2 regions of the Desulfobulbus oralis genome follow, and region 1 is predicted to be linked to the other one. Evidence: riboswitches for the same ligand, from Rfam matches in the RefSeq annotation. Region 1 holds a riboswitch; the other holds the start of a gene.
The links. Region 1 has a riboswitch for cobalamin ahead of CAY53_RS01740 (sigma-54 interaction domain-containing protein). Riboswitches for the same ligand answer to the same signal wherever they lie in the genome.

Region 2: linked by a shared signal. The riboswitch ahead of CAY53_RS05780 (MATE family efflux transporter) and the one ahead of CAY53_RS01740 (sigma-54 interaction domain-containing protein) in region 1 are both predicted to bind cobalamin.

The regions. Positions count from the first base shown of each region.
Region 1 is NZ_CP021255.1:425,891-433,042, reverse strand. It holds gene cbiB (adenosylcobinamide-phosphate synthase CbiB) at 1-312, opposite strand, end outside; gene CAY53_RS01760 (cobyric acid synthase) at 309-2,933, opposite strand; gene CAY53_RS01755 (vitamin B12 dependent-methionine synthase activation domain-containing protein) at 3,458-4,126, shown strand; gene CAY53_RS01750 (hypothetical protein) at 4,146-4,808, shown strand; gene CAY53_RS01745 (VWA domain-containing protein) at 4,823-5,344, opposite strand; cobalamin riboswitch at 5,337-5,530, shown strand; gene CAY53_RS01740 (sigma-54 interaction domain-containing protein) at 5,719-7,152, shown strand, end outside.
Region 2 is NZ_CP021255.1:1,296,528-1,303,679, forward strand. It holds gene CAY53_RS05765 (ABC transporter substrate-binding protein) at 1-1,549, opposite strand, end outside; gene CAY53_RS05770 (ABC transporter permease) at 1,586-2,407, opposite strand; gene CAY53_RS05775 (ABC transporter permease) at 2,404-3,345, opposite strand; gene CAY53_RS05780 (MATE family efflux transporter) at 3,342-4,682, opposite strand; cobalamin riboswitch at 4,835-5,043, opposite strand; gene CAY53_RS05785 (DUF438 domain-containing protein) at 5,217-6,713, opposite strand; gene hcp (hydroxylamine reductase) at 6,823-7,152, opposite strand, start outside.

The sequences.
Region 1 (7,152 bases):
CAGACAGCGCGGCGCCAGGCAGATATAGACCGCAAAAGCCGCCGCGCCCCAGCCCCCCGGCGCGCCGCCATACCTTTCCGCCAGCAGAACCAGGGCTGCCGCCGCCCCGGCCGCGGGCAGGACGACAAGCGTGCCGGCCGCCACTCCGGCCCAGAACATGCGCCCACTGTTGGGGCCGTGTCTCAGCAGGGCCTCCAGGCGGCTGGCCAGGGCGCCCATCAGGCAGACGGGGTGGATGCGGGCGGGCGCCTCGCCCAGGAGCCGGTCCAGCGCCAGCGCGGCGGGGAGCAGCAGCGTCGCGGCCAGCGTCATTTCAACCCCAGCGCGCGGTAGATGCTCTGCAGGTCGCAGTGTTCGCGGACCGTGTCCGCCAGCCGGTCCAGCGCCTTTTCCAGGCTGTAGACGCCGGCCTGGCCACTCAGGGCGGGCAGGCCCAGACTGGCGCGGACATGCTCGATCCAGGCATGGCGAAAGGCGTCATCGTCAAAAATGCCGTGCAGATACGTGGCCCAGCAGCGGCCGGTCACATAGCCGCAGATGCCTCTGTCCGCCCCGGAGGCGTCGTGTCGCCGGAAGAGCGGCAGGGCCTCCGGGCCGTTTTCCGTGACCCCGTGGTGGATCTCATAGCCGCCAGAGGCCAGGCCAAGGGGGGTCTGCGCCCGTTCCACGCGGATGAGTGTCTTTTTGGCGGCAAAGGTGCTGCGCAGATCCATGAGACCCAGGCCCGGCGCTTCGGACCGGGGCGATTCCACCGCCTCCGGGTCGAACACGGCCCTGCCCAGCATCTGCAGGCCGCCGCAGATGCCAAAGACCCAGCCGCCGCCGCGGGCATGGGCCAGCAGTTTGTCCGCCAGCCCGGATTCGCGCAGTTCCTCGAGCCCGCGCATCACGCTCTTGGAGCCGGGCAGCATGACCACGTGCGGCGCGCCCCAGTCCTGCAGGCTGCGGATGTAGCGCAGGCGCAGGTTGGGTTCCGTCTCGAAGGGCTGGAAATCCGTGAAATTGGAGATGCCGGACAGCATGAGCACAGCGATGTCCAGGGTTTCCGGCCCGGCCGCAGCGCCGTTTTCCTGCCGGGACAGGCTGGCCGTGTCTTCTTTTGGCAGCACGAGATCGCTCAGATAGGGAATGACGCCCAGAACGGGCAGTCCGGTATGCTCCAGGAGGTAGTCGTGTGCCGGGCCCAGGACCGAAGGCGTGCCCCGGAAGCGGTTGACGATATAGCCCAGGAGCTGACGGCGCTCGGCATCGGTGAAGGTCATCCAGGTGCCGAGCAGGGAGGCGTATACGCCGCCGCGCTCGATGTCGCCCACGAGCAGCACCCGTGCCCCTGCATAGCGGGCCATGCGCATGTTCACGATATCGTGTTTTTTCAGGTTGACCTCGCCGGCGCCGCCCGCGCCCTCCAGCACCATGAGGTCGCGGCCATGGGCGAGTTCGTCGTAGGCCCTGGTGACCGTGCGCCAGAGTTCGTCCGTTTTGCTGCCGTATTCCAGAATGGGCATGTGGCCGGTGGAGACCCCGCGCACGACGAGCTGCGCCATGCCGCCGCCGTGCGGCTTGATCAGGATGGGGTTCATGCGCGCGTCCGGGGTGACGCGGGCGGCCTGGGCCTGCAGCAACTGGGCGCGGCCCATCTCCTCGCCCGCCGGGCTGACCCCGGAATTGAGCGCCATGTTCTGCGCCTTGAAGGGGCAGACGCTGTAGCCGTCCTGCAGAAAAATGCGGCAGTACGCGGCGGCCAGAACGCTTTTGCCTGCATCCGAAGTCGTGCCCTGCAGCATGAGGGCGGGAACGGCTGCTCCGGCGGGCGCGGGACGCACGCTGGCCCTGCCGGAGAGAACCGCGCGCAGGGCGCTGACCAGGCGCAGGTGCTCCTCGGGGAGGCGGACGGCGGCGCGAAACCAGGTGCCGTCTTCCAGTCCGTGATAGTTGGCGCAGGCCCGCAGGGCGATGCCAAAGCGGCGGAGCAGGAGCTCGCGCAGATCCCGGGGCGCTTTTGGCAGGCGGAAGAGCAGGTAATTGGCTGCGGAAGGAAAAACCTCGGCGCCGCGCAAGGCGGCCAGACGCCTGGCGAGATCGTCGCGGCGGGCGGCGTTCTCCCGGCGGCACTGCTCCGCAAAACCGGAGCGGTCCGTCAGGGCCGCGACGGCTGCGGCAAGGGCAAAGGCGTTGAGGTTCCAGATGGGGATTTCGGCGCGCAGGGCCGCGATCAGTTCCGGGGCAGCGGCCAGATAGCCGATACGCAGACCCGGCACGGCGTAGAACTTGGTCAAGGAGCGCAGCACCAGGCTGTTTTCCGGCGCCCGGCGCACAAGGGAACAGTCTGCCTCTGGCCCGGCGTACTCGACAAAGGCTTCGTCCACAATCCAGAGCAGATCCGGGCGCCGGCGCATGCAGGCCAGATATTCGTCCGGATTGCGGAAGATGCCCGAGGGGTTGCCGGGGTTGGCGAGAAAGACCGCTGCCCCGGACGGTGCACTGGCGAGCAGCCGGGCGAGTCCCCCATCTTCGTTGGCAGGGCCTGAGCCTTTGGCCCGGGCGAGACCGCCCCAGACGTGGCAGAGTTCCAGTCCGGCGCGGCGGCAGGCCAGTGCGTACTCGCTGAAGGCCGGTTCCACGATGCAGACAGCGGGCACGCCCCGTTTTTTGAGCATGCGGGCACAGGCATGGATGAGTTCGTTGCTGCCGTTGCCGAAAAGAAAACGGGCGGCCGGAATGCCGTGATGGTGCGCGGCGGCCTCCAGGGCCTCCTCGGCGTGGGGCGAGGGATAGGCGCTCAGGGTGGCACGCGCCCTCAGCATGGCCGCAAACAGGAATTCCGGCGGGCCCTCGGGCCGGATGTTCACGCTGAAATCCAGCAATGCCCCTGGTTCCCTCCCGGAGATGGCTGCCATGCCACGTAAATCGCCGCCGTGCTCTTCTGGGTTCATAGCCGTCCTCATGCTCAGGGCTGTCCGGCGTTTGCTCGTGACGCCATTGTATGCCGGGCTCCCGGCCCGGCTGCGCTCTACCATACCCGCCGGATGCGCTCTTTGCCAGCGCCAGTCGCCGGAGCGGCGATGCTTTTGGCTGTCCGGCGGCCTGTCTCTGGATCGGGACAGAAGAGACATTGTGTTTCATTTCCGGACGCACTGTCCCGGTGCCGAAGGCCGCCTGTTCCGGGCGCTCTGCCTTTTTATCCGGAAGTTACGGGCAATTGTACTGTATCGAGGCCCTTGAAAAAACATGTCGCCAAACGATTACACTCTGGGTATCCCTGTGTGCAGCGGCTGGTTCCGGCCCCATGCGCGCCGGAACCAGGCCCGAAGGCAGCGCATTGGCGCCTCTTTTCTCCGTATTGTTGACAGTGCCGGATGATGCCCGCACCTGCGTTGCGCGCCTGCTTTGTATGGATATTGCATACAGGATTCCAGAGCTGCTCCTTAAAGCTCGATACCGCCAGGGAGGACTGAAGATGGCCTTGCAGGACAGTGTTGTGGTGGCAGGGCTGCCGCTGAGCTTTGACCTGCCCGCTCTCGGCAGGAGCCTGCGTATCGACAGCAGGCCGGCCTTTATGAAGCGCCTGGAAAAGCTGGCCGGGGAAGTCAGGTCCCTGGCCAGGCCGCAGGGCGTGGCCAGGCTGTTTCCGCTGGCTGTGGTGGACGGTGAGCATACGAAGATCGGCGATGTGATTTTTACCAGTGCGCTTATGGTCAGAAACATGGGGCAGTTGGCCCGGGCCTTCCCGTATCTGGCCACGGAAGGGCCGGAGCTGGCCGCCTGGAGCGAGGCGCTCGGCTCGGTCTTCGATCGGATGCTGGCCAGCGCGTTGCGGGAAAAGACCGTCCTGCAGTACAGGGACGCCCTGGAGGCCAGGGTGCTGGAGCAGTACGGCATCAGGCAGCTTTCCGCTATGAGCCCGGGCTCGCTGGCGCTCTGGCCCATCGAGCAGCAGGCGGAACTCTTCGAACTCATGGCCCCGGTTCCGGATGAACTGCAGCTGACGCTGAGTTCCGCCTTCCTGATGAAGCCCGAGTACAGCGTCTCCGGCATCTTTTTCGAGACGGAGCAGAAGTACTACAACTGCCGGCTCTGCCCGCAGGCAAACTGCCGCAACCGCAAGGCGGCCTGTCAGGCGGGCTGAGAGCGTGGAGGACGGGCGCGTGGCACAGATCGTAAGCGTTGCAGGCGTGCCCCTTGGCCTTGATATGCCTGCACTTGTCAAGGAGCTGAAGCTCGAGGGCAAAACAGCCCTGATCAGGCGTTTGGAGAGGCTGGCGGCAGCGGCAGTCGACGTGGCCCGCCCGAAGGCGGCGGCCCGACTCTCCGCGCTCAAGGCCCTGGATGCGGACCGCATGCGCATGGACCACGTCATTTTGACCAGTCCGCTCATGGTGCAGCATATGGCTGGCCTGGGCCGCGTCTTTCCCTATCTGGTGACGGAGGGCAGGGAACTCCACGAATGGGCCCTGGGGCTGGAATCCCGGTTCGATGTGGTGGTTTCCGCCTTCCTGCGGGAAATTGCGCCCGCCCAGTACCTGAAGCTTCTGGAGGAGAAACTGCTGCAGGAATACGGCATGCGGCAGCTCTCGCTCATGAGCCCGGGCTCGCTGGCCGCCTGGCCCATCGAGCAGCAGGGCGAGCTGTTCCGGCTCCTGGCCCCGGTGCCCGAGAGGCTCGGCGTGGCACTCCTGCCCAGCTTCATGATGAAGCCGGAGTACAGCGAGTCGGGCGTTTTCTTTGAGACAGAGAAAAAGTTTTACAACTGCCGCCTCTGTCCGCAGCCGGCCTGTCGGGGCCGCCAGGCCGCCTATCGGGGCGGCTGAGGACAGGGCTGGCTTCAGGTCCGGAACTTGTTCGTGCCGGAAGGGTTCCACCCCGTCCCGCCGCAGAGCCTGGCGCGCAGCATCCGGAAGATTTCCGGCGCGAGCCGGCGCAGGTCCTCGATGACGCAGCACTCCTCCTCATCGAGGTAGCGGGTGATGTGTTCGTCCAGAATGCCCAGACCCAGAAATTCCAGGCCCGCTTGCTTTGCCCGCACGATGGCATCGTGAAACTCCTCGGTGTCGTTGGCATCGCCGTCGGTGATCATCATGATGATCTTGCGCGACGACCGGGACCCGGTGAACTGCTGCATGGCGTACTGCACCGCGTTGCCGCACAGGGTGCCGCCATTGCTAACGATTCTGATGCGCGGCGACACCCGGTCGTGCCTGCGGAGGATCTCCACGATATTGTTGTCGAAAAAGCCGATGACCTGCAGGAGCAGGTTCAGGGCGCTCCACCGCTGCCCGGGGGGCCTGTGCCGCAGGGCGCTTTTTTGAAATGAGGCTTGCCAGACAGCGGTCAGCCAGTTAAACATAAAGGCACAAGGCGCCTTGCAGAGGGGCTGAAAAGGGAAGACGGTGTAAAACCGTCGCGGAACCGCCGCTGTAACCGGGGAATACACCCGCACGATTGCATCAGTCACTGTTCCGGCTGAAATGGGCAGACGCGGGCAGGATATCGATCCGGAAGCCAGAAGACCTGCCTTGTCATAGGATCTTTTCCGGCCTGCAGGGATGGGCTGGAACAGCCTGGCGAAAAAAACGGAGAGCGGGCTCTTTCAGGGAGAGAGACCGCTTTTTTTGTTTGCTCTTCGAGAGTTGGAAGCGCCCGCCGAGCCTTTGCCGTGCGCCGTTTATACCAGGTGCCTGGAGCCTTCATGGCGGCTGCAACCTTGACACAGGAGGCGTCATGCAAGACTCGCCCATTATCTGTGACGTGGATGTCATCACCTTTATAGAGAGCGCCAAATCCAATCCCTTTTTTCATGTCCTGCCCATTGGTTTGGCCCTGTTCTCCATCAACGGCCGTTTTATCTACTGCAACAAGGCCTATCTCGATATGTTCGATCTGCCGGAGGATGTGGCGGGCCGCCATGTCTCCGACTATTTTCTGACCGGTTACCGGGGCGTGATGGAGTGCCTGCGCGCCCAGGAAATGGTGATTTGCCCCAGCGTGACGAACACCAGCAGGTTGGGCGTGTCCCTGCGTTACCCTTTGGTCAGCCGTACAGGCGATCTGCGGGGGGTGCTCGTGCTCAGCCTTTCGCCCCGGATGGGCCGGGACGCGGTTTTGGCCCTGATGGATGCGGCCCAGACGCTGAATACCTGGTCCGGTCAATGCAAGTTGGGCGTTAACGGGCTGTGCACCTTTGAATGCATGGTGGGCGGTTCCGCGGCCATGAAAAACCTGCGCCGCCTCGGGCGGCGCTTCGCCCTCAGCCAGGAGCCGATTCTGATTGCCGGCGAGTCCGGCACGGGCAAGGAACTCGTGGCCCAGTCCCTGCACATGGCCAGTCCCCGGGCCGACAGGCCCTTCATCTCCGTGAACTGCGCGGCCATTCCACATGAACTCATGGAATCCGAGCTGTTCGGTTACGACAAGGGCGCCTTCACCGGGGCCAGGGCCGAGGGCATGAAGGGCAAATTTGAGCTGGCCGATACGGGCACCATTTTCCTGGACGAAATCGGCGAGCAGCCCTTGCCGGTGCAGGCCAAGCTGCTGCGGGTGCTGGAAAGCGGCGAAATCCAGAAGATCGCCCACAGGGGCGCGCTGCGTTCGGATTTCCGGCTGCTCTGCGCGACCAACCGGGATTTGCGGGCCATGGTGATGCAGCACCTGTTCCGTGAGGATCTCTACCATCGTCTGAGTGTTTTTGAGCTGGTCGTGCCGCCCCTGCGCGAGCGTATTCACGATCTGCCCATGCTGGTGCACCACTGCATTTCCCAGTGCGTGGGCAAGGAGCGGGCGCGCGGCATCTATCTTGACGACGAGGTGCTGCGGGCCTTCCAGCAGAATTTCTGGCGCGGCAACGTGCGCGAACTCAAGAATGTCCTGACCTACGGGGTCTACGCGCTGGAAGAGGGGGAAAACATCCTGACCATGCGGCATCTGCCTGTACGTTTTGTGCGCGAGATCCAGGGAAGCGGCGCGGCCGGGGAAGCGGTGCAAGGCGGCGCCGGAGGCGTGTCGGGCATGCTTGCCGAGGCCGGGGCGCATGCGGAACGGAAGATTTTGCAGGATACCCTGGAGACTTTTCAATACAACAAGGTCAAGACCGCCAAGGCCCTGGGCATCTCCCGCAGCAAGCTCTACCGCAAACTGCGGGAGCGCGGCCTGTTTTCT
Region 2 (7,152 bases), 870 kb from region 1:
GGTCATCGATGTAGTAGATTTCGGAAACAAAGCGGTGAATGCCGTCGATGCGTTTGTTGTAGACCACGTTGCCGGTCTGATAGAAGAGGAAGATGGCGGCCACGTCATCCATGAGGATCTGCGCGCCTTTCCGGCCCAGCTCATTGCGCTTTTCCCTGTCCGAGACCGTGCTCATCTCGTCGATCAGGGCGTCAAGAGCCTTGTTGCTGTACCTGCCCACGTTGCCTGCTCCAAGCGAGGAGGAACCGGTTTTGAAAGCGGAATCCAGAAAGTACTGCGGATCGACCGCGGGGGCGGAAGTCCAGCGCTCATAGAGAAAATCGAACTTGCCGGCCTGCGCGGCGCTGGCGTAGTTTTCCATCTGCTGTGTTTCCAGGCCGATGCCCACCTTTTTCAGATCCTGCTGCATGGCAATGCCGATATTTTTGGCCTCCGCCCCGTGGTTGGTGGCATACAGGTACTGGAGCACGATGTTTTTGCCCTGAAATTCCCGGATGCCGTCGCCGTTGCTGTCCCTGTAGCCCAGTTGATCCAGAAGGGCTTTCGCCTTTTCCGGGTTGTAGGGATAGGAATCCGCCCCCCTGTGGCCAAAATCGAGCACCTCGCTGAAGGGGCCGCGCGCCGGAATGCCGTGGGCGATCTTTTCCGCGTACACATCTTTCTGGATGGCGTAGTGCAGGGCCTGCCGGAAGGCCGGATCGTGCATGATCGGATGGGCCATGTTGATGCGCAGCAGGAAGATGCGCAGGTTCGGCCCGCTCAGTACCTGCAGCTTGGGGTCCTTCTGCAGAATGGGCAGATCGGCCGGCATGATCTGGGCCGCGAAATCCAGCTCCCCGGACTGCAGGGCCATGGACCGGCTCTTGGCGTCGGAGATGTACTTGGCGTTCACCCGGTCCACTTTGGGTTTGCCCTTCCAGTGAGCCTGGTGGGCGCTCAGCACCAGGCCGGTTTGCGGGGAAAAGCTCTCCACCTTGAAGGCCCCGGTGCAGATGGGCTTGAACTTGAAGTCGGGCCCCGCCTGTTTCGCCGCCTCGGCGTCCACGATGATAAAGACCGTATCGGCCAGCATGTTCAGAAGGGTCGGGTAGGCTTGTTTGGTTTTGATGGTGAGGACCCGGCCCTCGGCGCTGATGCTCTCCACCGGAAACTTGATGTCGGCCCGGTCGCTTTCGTTCAGGGCGCGCTCCAGGGAAGCCTTGCAGGCCGCGGCATCCACCGTCCTGCCGTTGTGGAAGGTAACGCCGTCGCGGATGATGAAGCGGGTGGTGCGCTCGTCCGTCTGCTCCCACTTCTCGGCAATGGAGGGTTTGAATTGCAGGTTTTCGTCCACCTGCACCAGATTTTCGCCCACGCCGGTGCGGGTGAGCGTCCAGCCGTGCCAGGCGGAAATGGGGTCGATGTCGCCGTCCAGCCAGAAGATGGCCATGTTGACGGTTTTTTCCTGTGCCGCATCGGCGGCCAGTGCCCTGGTCGCGCCTGTTGCGCCGGTCGTGGCGAAGGCCAGGGCGGCGGCCAGAAAACCGGCCAGAAAGCTGTTCCTCTGCATTGCATCCTCCTGGTGAAGGTTGTTGTGACGGAGTCTTCAGTAGCGCTCCGGATTGAGATATTTTCTCGTGGCGTCGCCCAGAATGTTGAAAACCACCACCACGCCGAAAATGGCCAGGCCCGGATAGATGACCAGCCAGGGTGCGCTCTGCAGATAGTCGCGGCCTTCGCTCAGCATGTTGCCCCATTCCGGGGTGGGCGGCTGCACGCCCAGGCCCAGAAAGGACAGCCCGGCCAGGGCCAGCATCATGTTGCCGATGTCCAGGCTCAGTTGGGTGAGCATGGGCGGAAAGATGGCGGGCAGGATATAGCTCTGCACCAGCTTGAAGGGGCCCGCCCCGGCCATGCGCCCGGCAATGAAGGCGTCGCTCTGCACGGTGGTGCGCACCAGGACCCGGGCCAGCCGGGCGAATTTGGTCCACCAGATGATGGCCAGGGCGCAGATGGTGTTGATAATGCCCGGTCCCAAAAGGCCGACCACGGCGATGGCGAAAATCAGGTCCGGAAAGGCCAGAATGGTGTCGGCCAGCCGCATGATGCAGGTGTCGGCCCAGCCGCCGCGCATGCCGGCAATGGTGCCGATGATGAGGCCCAGCACGAAAATCGCGGCCAGCATGCCAAAGGTCATGCCGAGTGAAATGCGTGCGCCGTACAGCAGCCGGGAGAGAATGCAGCGGCCCACCTGATCCGTGCCCAGCGGATAGTCGCGGCCCGGCGCTTCCATGGTGTGCAGGAAGTCGGTTTCAAAGGCCGAGTGGGGCGCGAGCCAGGGGCCAAGCAGCGCTACGGCCACCAGGATGCCGGCCAGCCCGACGGCCGTGTAAAACTGGGTGTTCTTGTTCCATCGCCTTGTTTTCATGCCTGCCCCCCTGTCAGTCTGAGGCGCGGATCCAGCAGCTCGGCCACCACATCGGTGATAAAGTTGATGCCCACGTAGATGCAGACCATGACCATGACATAGGCCTGCAACACCGGATAGTCGCGGGCGTTGATGGCTTCGATGGCCATGGTGCCGAGGCCCGGCCAGGAAAAGATGGCTTCCACAATGACTGTGCCGCCCAGCAGCAGCGCACAGGACAGGCCAAAGAGGGTGACCAGACTGCCCAGCACCGCGGGCAGCACGTGGAAGAGCACGATGCGCCATTCCCGGCAGCCGCGCGCCCGTGCGCCGATCGCGTACTCCTTCGTCATTTCTTCGCCGATCATGGCCTGAATCTGGTGGGTGTAGCGGCAGATCAGCGGGATGACCAGGGTGGCGGCTGGCAGCACCAGACTGGAGGCCGCGTAGGGGTCGGTCAGCCGGAACCAGTGCAGGTGCACGATGAAGACCAGAATCATCATCAGGCCCAGCCAGAAATCCGGGATGGAGATGCCGGCAAAGGAGAAGCCCCGAATCAGGAGGTTGATCCAGGAGCCTTCCTTGAGCGCGGCCAGAATGCCCAGGGCAAAGGAGCAGATGAACATGGGCCCGATGGCGGCCAGGGCCAGCTTGAAGGTCATGAAAAAGCGGCTTTTCACCATTTGGGACACCGACTCGCCGGTGCGCAGCGACTTGCCGGCGTCCAGGTGCAGCATGCCGTTCAGCCATCGGCCGTACTGGACGATGAAAGGCCGGTCCAGGCCCATCTCGTGTCGCATCCCGGCCAGGGCCTCGGGGCTGGGAGAAATGCCCCTGGCATCGAAGTAGATCCGGGCCGGATCGCTGGGGCTGAGCCAGGTGAGGAAGAAGGTGACCAGGGTGGCGGCCAGCATCACCACCAGCAGCTCCGGGATCTTGCGCAAAATGGATTGGATCATGTGCCGTGTCCTGCCGGTTGCAGATTTTGGGGGAAGCTCTGCGCAACCATACGGTTCCAGTAAGCGATCAGGATGACTGAGCGGGCGATGCAGAAGGCAATGAAGGCAATCCACAGGCCGTGATTGTGCAGCAGCGGAATGAGCGTAAAGACCAGAACGAGAAAGATCAAAAGCGCCGCGATCGTTGAATTGCGGATGGGCGCCGTGCAGGTGGCGCCGGAGAACAGGCCGTACCAGACCAGACCGGGAGCCATGGCCGGCACATAGAGGATCAGATAGAACATGTATTGGCGGCACAGGCCCAGCACCTGTTCCAGATCGGTGAAGCAGCGCAGGATCAGGTTGGGGCCAAGCAGCAAGAGCAGCGCCAGCGCCGCGCCCAGCCAGCACATGCTCCGCGCCGCCACGTTCCTGCTCTCGAAAAAGGCCGCCCGGTTCCGGCTGCCCACAGATCTGCCGGCAAAGACCGAAGCGGCATTGGCCAGGCCGTCGAAGAGCGAGGCCATCAGATACTGCAACTGGAAGAGAATGGCGTTGGCGGCCAGCACATCCGAGCCCATGCCCGCGCCCCGGGCGACAAAGATGTTGGTCATGGTCATCAGGCAGAGGGTGCGGATAAAGAAGTCGCCGTTGACCGCGAGTATTTTTTTGAGCCCGGCAGGATCCCCGATCCTGTGGGCGTGTTGGGCAATCATGGAGCGGGGAATCTGCCTCAGTACAAAATGGCAACCCAGCAGGAAGGAGAAGATCTGGGCGATCAGGGTTGCCGCCGCCACGCCGGACACGGCCAGGTGGAGGCCCAGCACAAAGAGCAGGTCCAGAAGAATGTTGAGGATATTGGCCCCGATCTGCAGCACCAGGACATGTCGCACAAGGCCGCGGCCCATGAGCCAGCCGAGATTGACATAATGGATCAGCACCAGGGGGGCGCCCCAGATCAGGATATGAAAGTACTGGCTGGCGCAGCGGGCCACATCGGGCTCGGCATGGTAGATGGCCATTGCGCCCCGGTGCAGGGGCAGTTGGCAGATGGTCAGCGTGAGGCCGATCAGCGTGGCGATGCAGAGCGGCCGGAGCCAGGAGCAGACCATGTCTTCCGGCCTGTTTTGCCCCAGGCTCTGGGCGGAAAAGCCGGAGGTCGCGACCCGGAGAAAGCCGAAAAGCCAGTAGATGGTGTTGAAGATGACCGTGCCGACCGCTACGCCGCCGATAAAGACCGGACTGTCCAGACGGCCGACAACCGCGGTGTCCACCGCGCCCAGAAGGGGCTGGGTCATGGTGGCCAGCATAAAGGGGATGGCAAGACGCAGATAGCGGCGAAGAGAGATGGATTCCATGACAGAACAGGCTGTTGGGCTCTCTATCTTTGCAGCGGCCGATTCGGAGACTGCCACCCGCGGAAAAAGGGACAAAAAAACCCGGACCGTCTGCACGATCCGGGATGCCCTTTTCTCCTCGAATGAAGCGCGCAGCCTCTTGTCCGCGGAGGCGCGTGTGCTGTTTTCAGGCAGGTCTTCTGACTCCCGGCTCATCCTCCCATTACGTCTTCCCGTTGCTCCCGATCAATCTGGCCAACAGTGACTTTTGTAATGTTCGTCCCCGGTTACAGCGGCGGGCCCGTCCCGGATTTGCACCGGGTTCCCATTTTCAGCCCGTCCGCGCCGGCGGAAACGGGCCACCTGAAACATTGGGTCGTCATCACGACCTGTTGATTCCCCCATACCCGTTTTCCTCCAGGCTGTCAAGAAAGGACAGGCATGGAACCGGGAAATGCAACTACGGCGCAGACCCGAAAAACAAAAGCATCTGGACTCCCCGGTTTTCCGGCCCTGCGAACCGGGGGCAGCCCGCACGGCCGCCCTGGCTGTCCATCATCCCTTGACGAAGTGCTTTTTGATCGCATCCATCTGCTGCACGCACTCCATGGTGCCGATGAACCGGCCCTTCCGGTCGCGCACCGCCATGTAGCGCACGAGGAAGGAATGGCCCTGTTTCTCCATCCACACGTCCATGGTGTCGCGGGCGCCGCTTTTGAAATCTGCGATGAGCCGGCGCACCATGGCCTCGATTTTGGGCGGGTGGCAGAGATAGACTTCCCGGTCCAAGGCTGCCAGCGGCCTTTTGAAGAACTTTTCACCCTCGTTGAAGTAGCGGTTGATGTCGTTCGCGTCCACGAAGGTGATTTCCAGCGGGAGGGTGTTCAGCATGGCGCCGAGCTGTTCCACCGTGAGGTGCCCGCTCGGCAGCACGATTTCACCCGCTTCGGCCGCAGCTGCATTGCGCAGTGCAGGCGAGTCCTTCCAGATGGGCGCGTCTTCCGCCCGCTGCCAAAGGGGAATCGCCGGGGTGAGGCAGGGCTCGTAGTCCTGCAGGTCGCGCGCCATTTGCCGCCACTCGTCCTCGGTAAAGTGCTGCACGCAGAGCGGGAGCAGGATGTTGTTTTCCTTGAAGATCATTTCCTCCGCGCGGCCAATCACCTTTCCGGCGCGCTCACGCCATTCGCTCTCCGGAAGCCCGCCCTTGTCCAGTGCCCGCATCTCTGCCCGGATTTCGTCGTCCACCGTCCACATCACCTCCGATGGCCCGGAAATGCCGTAGCGCGACTTGAGCAGCGGGTAGATGAGGTCGCCCTTTTTCGCGTAGTGGCTGCCGAGGGCGCGCAGGACGGCAAAGGAGGCCTGCAGTGTCTCAAAAGCAGCGCCCGCGTTCAACTGCTCGTAAAACATGCTGATGTGCTTCCCGATGGCCTCGTTTTCCCGCATGAAGACATTGACTGGATGGCCGCTTTCCCGGGCCAGCTCGGCGGTCTGGGAAGTGGCCGGCGTCGGTGCCGGTGCGGCCTGAAACATCGGCAAAACGGGCGCCCCGCCAGCCCTGATGTTCCGCTCCTCCCGGGTCGAGCCGTGGAAAAGCGCCGAATGCACGTCGCAGAGGCGCTGCATCTCGTCCAGCGGTACGCCGTCCCGCAACAGCTCCTGCTCCGCGTGCATGATTTCCGAGGCATCCACCTCCTTGAAATGACTGACAAAGTCCTTGCGGACGCTCTCCAGGTCCTCGCCGTCGCTCAGGCGCTTGACATAGCTTTTCAGCAGCTCCGCCCGGCTGTCCGTCTTTTGCCCGTCCGCAGGTGCGGGGTCTGCTTCCCTGCCCAGCACCTCGAAGCCTTTGGCCTGAAAGGCCGCCACAATGCGGTCCAGCGGCACTTTCTTGAGCGCCGCGCCCTTTGGAAGGGTCATCACCCGGCCCATCGTGTTCAGGACAAGGGGATCGGTAATTTCGGCAAAACCCAGTTCCGCCATGATGGCTTTCACTTCCGGGTATGCCGTGCAAATCTCATGGACGCTTTTTCGCAAATCTATGGTTTTCATCGTGTTGTTCTCCTTGAACGTGCAAAGCGGCGGGCCCGGAAGACTGGAGAATGGGGCGGCCCGGCAGGTGTCGGCCGCCCCGCTCGTTTTGCGGCCTCGCGGCCCGCTTTTATCCCAAAATGGCCTTGAGATCTTCCTCCGGGCTGGCGGCGATGGGTTTGATGGCAAAGTTGTCCACCAGCACCTGCAGCACCGCAGGCGTGATGAAAGCCGGGAGCGAGGGCCCCAGGCGGATGTCCTTGACCCCCAGAAACAGCAGGGTCAGCAGGATCGCGACCGCCTTCTGTTCGTACCACGAAAGAATCATCGAGAGTGGCAGTTCGTTCACGTCACAGCTGAAGGCCTTGGCCAGAGCCAGCGCGATCTGGATGGCTGAATAGGCGTCGTTGCACTGGCCCACGTCCAGAAGGCGCGGGATGCCGTCGATCTCCCCCAGTTG